2 regions of the Metasolibacillus sp. FSL H7-0170 genome follow, and region 2 is predicted to be linked to the other one. Evidence: a T-box and tRNA genes for the amino acid it is inferred to sense, from the RefSeq annotation. Region 2 holds a T-box; the other holds one or more tRNA genes.

Region 1 (3,480 bases), 1.6 Mb from region 2:
CACTTCTAGTAGAAACAAATTTACCACTTATTATTTATCAATTTTTAATGGAGCATAAGGAATATGAAATTAAAATTGCGGTTGTGGATTCAGAGCAAATTGACGAGCAGCTTTTAGCTAATCAAGTACATATAGGTATTGGCATTGGAGGAAGCAGGCATCACCTTATACATGCTGAAAAAATTATGTCGAGTCCGCTACAGCTTGCTGTTCCATTAGATAGTTATGATGATGAGACGGGAGAACATTATGATTATCGTTCTTTATTTGAAAAATACCCCTTACTTACTGGACATTTAAAAGAATCGGTATTGATTGAGCCATTGCTAAAGAAACATTTTTCATTTATACGTACAATGTCAATTTCTCAAACTTATATTGTTAAACAGTTTGTTAAAGATGGACTAGGGATGGCCTTTTTACCAAAATCAACGATATATAAAGAGATGATGGAAGGCAGATTTAATATTATCGATTTTGATTTATTTGAATTACCAGTAATTGATTTATTTATAAAATACGATAAAGAAAATGAGCAGCTCTTGCCCTTATTAAAGAAAATAAGAAACTCTTATATGTATTGAAAAGAGCATGTACTATCAAGTTTCTTAATATACTATTATAATTAATTTCAACTGAGTGAAATTAGCTATTTTCTTTTAGAAAATCACTTGCTATAATGGGCAACAGAGTATTTTATTTTATCCCGCATTAACGGGCAGTAAGACGCCCACTTCAGATTTAATTGAAAATCGACTAATTGAAGCTTCACTTTATCAATTAGAAAAAAATATTATTTTTTTCAAAAAAAGTATTGCATAATGTGAGAGAACATTATATACTAATTCTTGTCTTGAAGAACGGATGAACGTTCTGAAATAGAGAATAGTCTAGTGATGATGGCAAAGAGGTCACACCCGTTCCCATACCGAACACGGAAGTTAAGCTCTTTAGCGCCGATGGTAGTTGGGGGCTTCCTCCTGTGAGAGTAGGACATCGCTAGGCAAATGGAGGATTAGCTCAGCTGGGAGAGCACCTGCCTTACAAGCAGGGGGTCGGCGGTTCGAACCCGTCATCCTCCACCATTCAAAATGCCGGTGTAGCTCAGTTGGTAGAGCAACTGACTTGTAATCAGTAGGTCGTGGGTTCGACTCCTATCGCCGGCACCATTTTGAGCCATTAGCTCAGTCGGTAGAGCATCTGACTTTTAATCAGAGGGTCGAAGGTTCGAGTCCTTCATGGCTCACCATTAAAGACCAAAATTCTTGCGGGTGTGGCGGAATTGGCAGACGCACTAGACTTAGGATCTAGCGCCGCGAGGCGTGGGGGTTCGACTCCCTTCACCCGCACCAATAAAAACAAACCTGTCAGAATAAAAAAAGCACATGCGGAAGTAGTTCAGTGGTAGAACACCACCTTGCCAAGGTGGGGGTCGCGAGTTCGAACCTCGTCTTCCGCTCCAACATGTGCCGGGGTGGCGGAACTGGCAGACGCACAGGACTTAAAATCCTGCGGTAGGTGACTACCGTACCGGTTCGATTCCGGTCCTCGGCACCATTTAAAAAAGCGCCCGTAGCTCAATTGGATAGAGCGTCTGACTACGGATCAGAAGGTTATGGGTTCGACTCCTGTCGGGCGCGCCAAAAAAGTTCGGGAAGTAGCTCAGCTTGGTAGAGCACTTGGTTTGGGACCAAGGGGTCGCAGGTTCGAATCCTGTCTTCCCGACCATGTACAACCAACGGGTAGTAAAAAATTATGGGGCCTTAGCTCAGCTGGGAGAGCGCCTGCCTTGCACGCAGGAGGTCAGCGGTTCGATCCCGCTAGGCTCCACCAACCATAAGTAAAGATCCTGGCGGCGTAGCTCAGTTGGCTAGAGCGTACGGTTCATACCCGTAAGGTCGTGGGTTCGACCCCCTCCGCCGCCATCTTAAGGACCTTTAGCTCAGTTGGTTAGAGCAGACGGCTCATAACCGTCCGGTCACAGGTTCGAGTCCTGTAAGGTCCACCATTTTAAACGTTCGTATAACGGAGGAATACCCAAGTCCGGCTGAAGGGATCGGTCTTGAAAACCGACAGGCGGGTTAAACCGCGCGGGGGTTCGAATCCCTCTTCCTCCGCCATCTTTTAAGAACAACTAAAATTGGTGAACAACATATTGATTATCGCGGGGTGGAGCAGCTCGGTAGCTCGTCGGGCTCATAACCCGAAGGTCACAGGTTCAAATCCTGTCCCCGCAACCAAAAGGTCCCGTGGTGTAGCGGTTAACATGCCTGCCTGTCACGCAGGAGATCGCCGGTTCGATCCCGGTCGGGACCGCCATTTTAAAAAAAGATGGGTCAGTAGCTCAGTTGGTAGAGCATTAGACTGAAGCTCTAAGTGTCGGCGGTTCGATTCCGTCCTGACCCACCATTTCTACGCGGGTGTAGTTTAATGGTAAAACCTCAGCCTTCCAAGCTGATGTCGTCGGTTCGATTCCGATCACCCGCTTCTAAATAGGGCCTATAGCTCAGCTGGTTAGAGCGCACGCCTGATAAGCGTGAGGTCGATGGTTCGAGTCCATTTAGGCCCACCATAAAAGCGTATTCCGAAGTAGCTCAGTGGTAGAGCAACCGGCTGTTAACCGGTTGGTCGCAGGTTCGAGCCCTGCCTTCGGAGCCAATTTTGGGGAAGTACTCAAGAGGCCGAAGAGGCGCCCCTGCTAAGGGCGTAGGTCGGGTAACCGGCGCGAGGGTTCAAATCCCTCCTTCTCCGCCAGCAACGAAGGCCCGTTGGTCAAGTGGTTAAGACACCGCCCTTTCACGGCGGTAACACGGGTTCGAATCCCGTACGGGTCATTTAAAAAGCAGTGCATGTCATAGGACGTGTACTGCTTTTTATTTGCAAACAAAGAATCAAGTAAAAATTCTGATGTTTCGTGCGAATTCCCAGACTTTGCGTGCGAAATCATTGATTCAACGTGCGAATTTCTGCGTCTTACGTGCGAATTTGACTGGTTAATGTGTGAATCATGACTTTTTGACTACTTCATAGTAAGAATTTGTTCAGGAATTTCATAATAAGTATGGCGCCCTTGCTTTATAACTGGAAAAAATTTGAGTAAACGTATCGCTGCATATCTTGATGGTATGTCACATAGCATGCAAAATTGCTGATTTGTTATTTTTGTATCTACTAATAAACGAAAATCATGTAATGCCTGAAAATACGCATATTTATCTTGTAAATGGCAGTGTGAGCAAACAAACCTCCCATGTACAAAATCCATTTTAGAAGCACATTTTGAACAAAATACACCATTTTTTAATTGAGCTAATTTGAAAGAAAACCTCTTTACTGGCGGAGACCGTAGCCCTATAAGTTTTTCATAAAAAACATCTAAATCAAGTAGTGGCTTACTGTACTGCTTTAAACTTTTTTCAATAAAGCTACAAATATAATCTGTATGGAAAATTGGGATGTGGGGACTTCGGTTACCAATAA
Region 2 (3,480 bases):
AAAGAAGTCTCCCATCTCTATAGGTGGCGGGATACTTGCTGATAAAGATGAACTCAGTCTAAGACTACCGCATCCTGCGGCAACGGCTGAGTGACCAACATCGCGTTGGTCTAAAGCCTCTGGCGGATGTCACAGATTTTGAAGGGAGGCCTGCGTGATGCAGGTCAGTTATCCGTTATTACAGAACGTGACGGTTTCTGCAATTACGCCAAGCTATAATTGATAGAAGGGGGCTGTCTTTGGGACAGCTCTTTTATTATATTGGAAAATGGAGATAAAAAAATGGAGCGTTTAGTTCAGCATTTTAGGAAGGATGAGCAGCCATTTATTGAACAAGTTGTGGGCTGGCAACGAGAAGTAGAGGATCGTTATGCACCGAAACTAACTGATTTTTTAGACCCGCGAGAACGTTTTATTGTATTTTCTATTATCGGACAGACGGATGACTTACAAGTAAAGACAGAGGGCAAATTTGATGCAGCAGAGCGCGAACGCCTAATCATTGCACCAAGCTATTTTGCAGCAACAACCGAGGAGTTTCAAATTACTATTTTCCGCGTTCAATATCCCGCAAAATTTGTGCAATTAAAGCATCCTGATGTGCTTGGCGCACTATTATCACTAGGGATAGATAGAAGCAAGTTTGGGGATATTCGAGTAGCGGAGAGCACGATTCAATTTGCAGTTGCAGGTGAAGTTGCTGATTACGTAAGAGCTAATTTGACGAGCATTGGAAAAGTAAAGGTTCATCTAGAGGAAGTAGAGGAGCAAATACCGCTTATTCAATTAGAGGAGCAATGGGTAGAGCAGCTTGTTTTAATACCTTCGATGCGACTAGATGTTGTGATTGCAACGATTTTAAATATGTCACGTCAAAAGTCACAAAACTTAGTATCATCAGGCAGAGTGAAGGTCAATTGGACGGTGCGCGAGAATGCAAGCTTTGAATTGCAAGAGGGTGATATCGTTTCTGTCAGGGGTTTTGGACGCTTCAAGGTACTTATGACGGAAGGACGAACAAAAAAGGATAAAATTCGTTTACAAATAGGTCGTTTAGAGCAAAAATCATAAAAATGGCTTGTTTTTTATGAATTACCATATTCATAATTGCATAAAAGCTTTATAATAGACGAAAAGACGAATAGATAAAGGAGTGTCATGTAATGCCGTTATCACCGCTTGATATACATAATAAGGAGTTTACGAGAGGCTTTCGCGGCTATGCGGAGGACGAAGTAAATGAATTTTTAAACCAAATTATTAAAGATTATGAAATTATTTTGCGCGACAAAAAAGAGCTTGAAGAGAAAGTGAAAATGATGTCACAGCAAATTAATCATTTTAATACGCTTGAAGATACATTGCAAAAATCCATCGTTGTAGCACAGGATGCTGCTGAGGAGCTTCGTCGTAATTCACAAAAGGAAGCGAAGCTCATTGTCAAAGAGGCTGAAAAAAATGCTGATCGCATTGTTAACGATGCTTTGACAAAAGCACGTAAAATTACAATTGAAATTGATGAGCTGAAAAAGCAATCAAAGGTTTTCCGCAATCGCTTCAAAATGCTCGTTGAAGCACAGCTAGATTTATTAAATACCGATGACTGGGAGCATTTGCTTGAATACGATGTGGACTTAACTGATATTCAAGAGCAAGTAAAAGTAGGCGAAAACGACGAAAACTAAAGGCTTCTTGCCATATCCATTACGTCTTAGCTGACACGAATCTAGACTTTAATAGGGCTGTCTAAAAAGCAGTGCTTTGCACGCATTTTGGACGCCCACATTAAAATTTCTAAATCGATTAGCTTATAGAACTTGACGTTTTTTTCTGTTTTTCATATACTGTGGATACATATGAATAATAGCATTTAAGGAAGACAGTATGTTTTAATTGCTGATTAGCGATTTGGGGATAGTGGGAGCTCAGACGAAACAATTAAAACGGAACATCACTTCTTAGCTAAATTACTGAAAACGACTTCTAGTAGGTAATTTCGTTTAACGCTATGTTACAGCGTTCTAAGAGACACAATTTTTGTGTAAATTAGGGTGGTACCACGAGTTATAGCTTCTCGTCCCTTTTTCGAGGGATGAGAGGCTTTTTTATTTATTAAGGAGGGTTTTAACAAATGGTAGAGTATAAAGAAACGTTATTAATGCCGAAAACGGATTTCCCGATGCGCGGAAATTTACCAGCAAACGAGCCTAAAATTCAAGAAAGATGGAACGAGCAAAATATTTATCAGTTAGTAGAGGAGCGCACGAAAGGTCGACCGCATTATGTATTACATGATGGACCACCATATGCGAATGGTGATATCCATATCGGTCACGCTTTAAATAAAGTGTTAAAGGATATGATTGTGCGCCATCGTTCGATGACTGGCTACAATGCACCATATGTGCCGGGCTGGGACACACATGGCTTACCGATTGAGCAGGCATTGACAAATAAAGGTGTTAAGCGTAAAGAAATGTCAGTTGCAGAATTCCGCAAGCTTTGTGAAGAGTATGCATATGAGCAAATCGATAATCAACGTGAGCAATTTAAACGCCTAGGTGTGCGCGGTGATTGGGAAAACCCATATATTACATTAAAGCCAGAGTTTGAAGCACGCCAAATTGAAGTGTTCGGTAAAATGGCAGAGAAGGGCTATATTTATAAAGGCTTGAAGCCGGTTTATTGGTCACCTTCTTCAGAGTCAGCGTTAGCAGAAGCAGAAATTGAGTATAAAGATGTGAAATCACCATCTATTTATGTAAGCTTTACGATTAAAGATACAAAGGGTGCTGTACCAGCGGATGCAAAATTTATTATTTGGACGACAACGCCTTGGACATTACCTGCCAACCTTGGGATTACAGTAAACCCTGAATTAACATATGTAGTAGTAGCAATTGCTGATAACAAATTTATCATTGCGAAAGATTTATTAGAGACAATTGCAACAGAATTACAATGGGAAAACTATGAAATTGTACAGGAATTAAAAGGAGAGGCATTAGACCGCGTTGTCGCAGCGCATCCGTTTTATGACCGTGATTCATTAGTAATGCTAGGTGACCATGTAACAGCAGATGCTGGTACGGGCTGTGTGCATACTGCACCAGGGCACGGGGAAGACGACTTTAATGTTGGGAAACTATATGGACTTCCTGTGTTATCGCCTGTTGATAATCGTGGATGCTATACGAATGAAGCACCTGGCTTTGAGGGTATGTTCTATGACGAGGCGAATAAAGCGATTACCGAAAAGCTAAAAGAAGTAGGCGCATTAGAAAAGCTCAACTTCTTCACACACTCTTATCCACATGACTGGCGTACGAAAAAGCCTGTTATTTATCGTGCAACACCACAATGGTTTGCATCTGTAGAGATGTTCCGTGACGAATTATTAAGCGCGGTAACTGCAACAGCCTTTACACCAGCATGGGGGGAAACGCGACTTTATAATATGATTCGTGACCGTGGCGATTG

What was found. A T-box is a leader RNA that pairs with one kind of tRNA and senses whether it is charged. The one in region 2 lies ahead of ileS (isoleucine--tRNA ligase), so its partner is inferred to be a tRNA-Ile.
Region 1: it has a tRNA-Ile gene. The T-box ahead of ileS (isoleucine--tRNA ligase) is inferred to sense a tRNA for this amino acid. The anticodon was not compared.

Annotation. Positions count from the first base shown of each region.
Region 1 is NZ_CP151964.1:3,766,311-3,769,790, forward strand. It holds gene MHH70_RS17650 (LysR family transcriptional regulator) at 1-584, shown strand, start outside; rRNA gene rrf (5S ribosomal RNA) at 890-1,005, shown strand; tRNA gene MHH70_RS17660 (tRNA-Val) at 1,010-1,085, shown strand; tRNA gene MHH70_RS17665 (tRNA-Thr) at 1,094-1,169, shown strand; tRNA gene MHH70_RS17670 (tRNA-Lys) at 1,174-1,249, shown strand; tRNA gene MHH70_RS17675 (tRNA-Leu) at 1,268-1,352, shown strand; tRNA gene MHH70_RS17680 (tRNA-Gly) at 1,388-1,462, shown strand; tRNA gene MHH70_RS17685 (tRNA-Leu) at 1,469-1,557, shown strand; tRNA gene MHH70_RS17690 (tRNA-Arg) at 1,567-1,643, shown strand; tRNA gene MHH70_RS17695 (tRNA-Pro) at 1,652-1,728, shown strand; tRNA gene MHH70_RS17700 (tRNA-Ala) at 1,758-1,833, shown strand; tRNA gene MHH70_RS17705 (tRNA-Met) at 1,852-1,925, shown strand; tRNA gene MHH70_RS17710 (tRNA-Ile) at 1,932-2,008, shown strand; tRNA gene MHH70_RS17715 (tRNA-Ser) at 2,028-2,120, shown strand; tRNA gene MHH70_RS17720 (tRNA-Met) at 2,164-2,240, shown strand; tRNA gene MHH70_RS17725 (tRNA-Asp) at 2,244-2,319, shown strand; tRNA gene MHH70_RS17730 (tRNA-Phe) at 2,334-2,409, shown strand; tRNA gene MHH70_RS17735 (tRNA-Gly) at 2,417-2,487, shown strand; tRNA gene MHH70_RS17740 (tRNA-Ile) at 2,496-2,572, shown strand; tRNA gene MHH70_RS17745 (tRNA-Asn) at 2,584-2,658, shown strand; tRNA gene MHH70_RS17750 (tRNA-Ser) at 2,664-2,754, shown strand; tRNA gene MHH70_RS17755 (tRNA-Glu) at 2,763-2,834, shown strand; gene MHH70_RS17760 (nuclease-related domain-containing protein) at 3,020-3,480, opposite strand, start outside.
Region 2 is NZ_CP151964.1:1,444,839-1,448,318, reverse strand. It holds gene MHH70_RS06890 (RNA-binding protein) at 283-1,071, shown strand; gene MHH70_RS06885 (DivIVA domain-containing protein) at 1,164-1,685, shown strand; T-box leader at 1,861-2,085, shown strand; gene ileS (isoleucine--tRNA ligase) at 2,132-3,480, shown strand, end outside.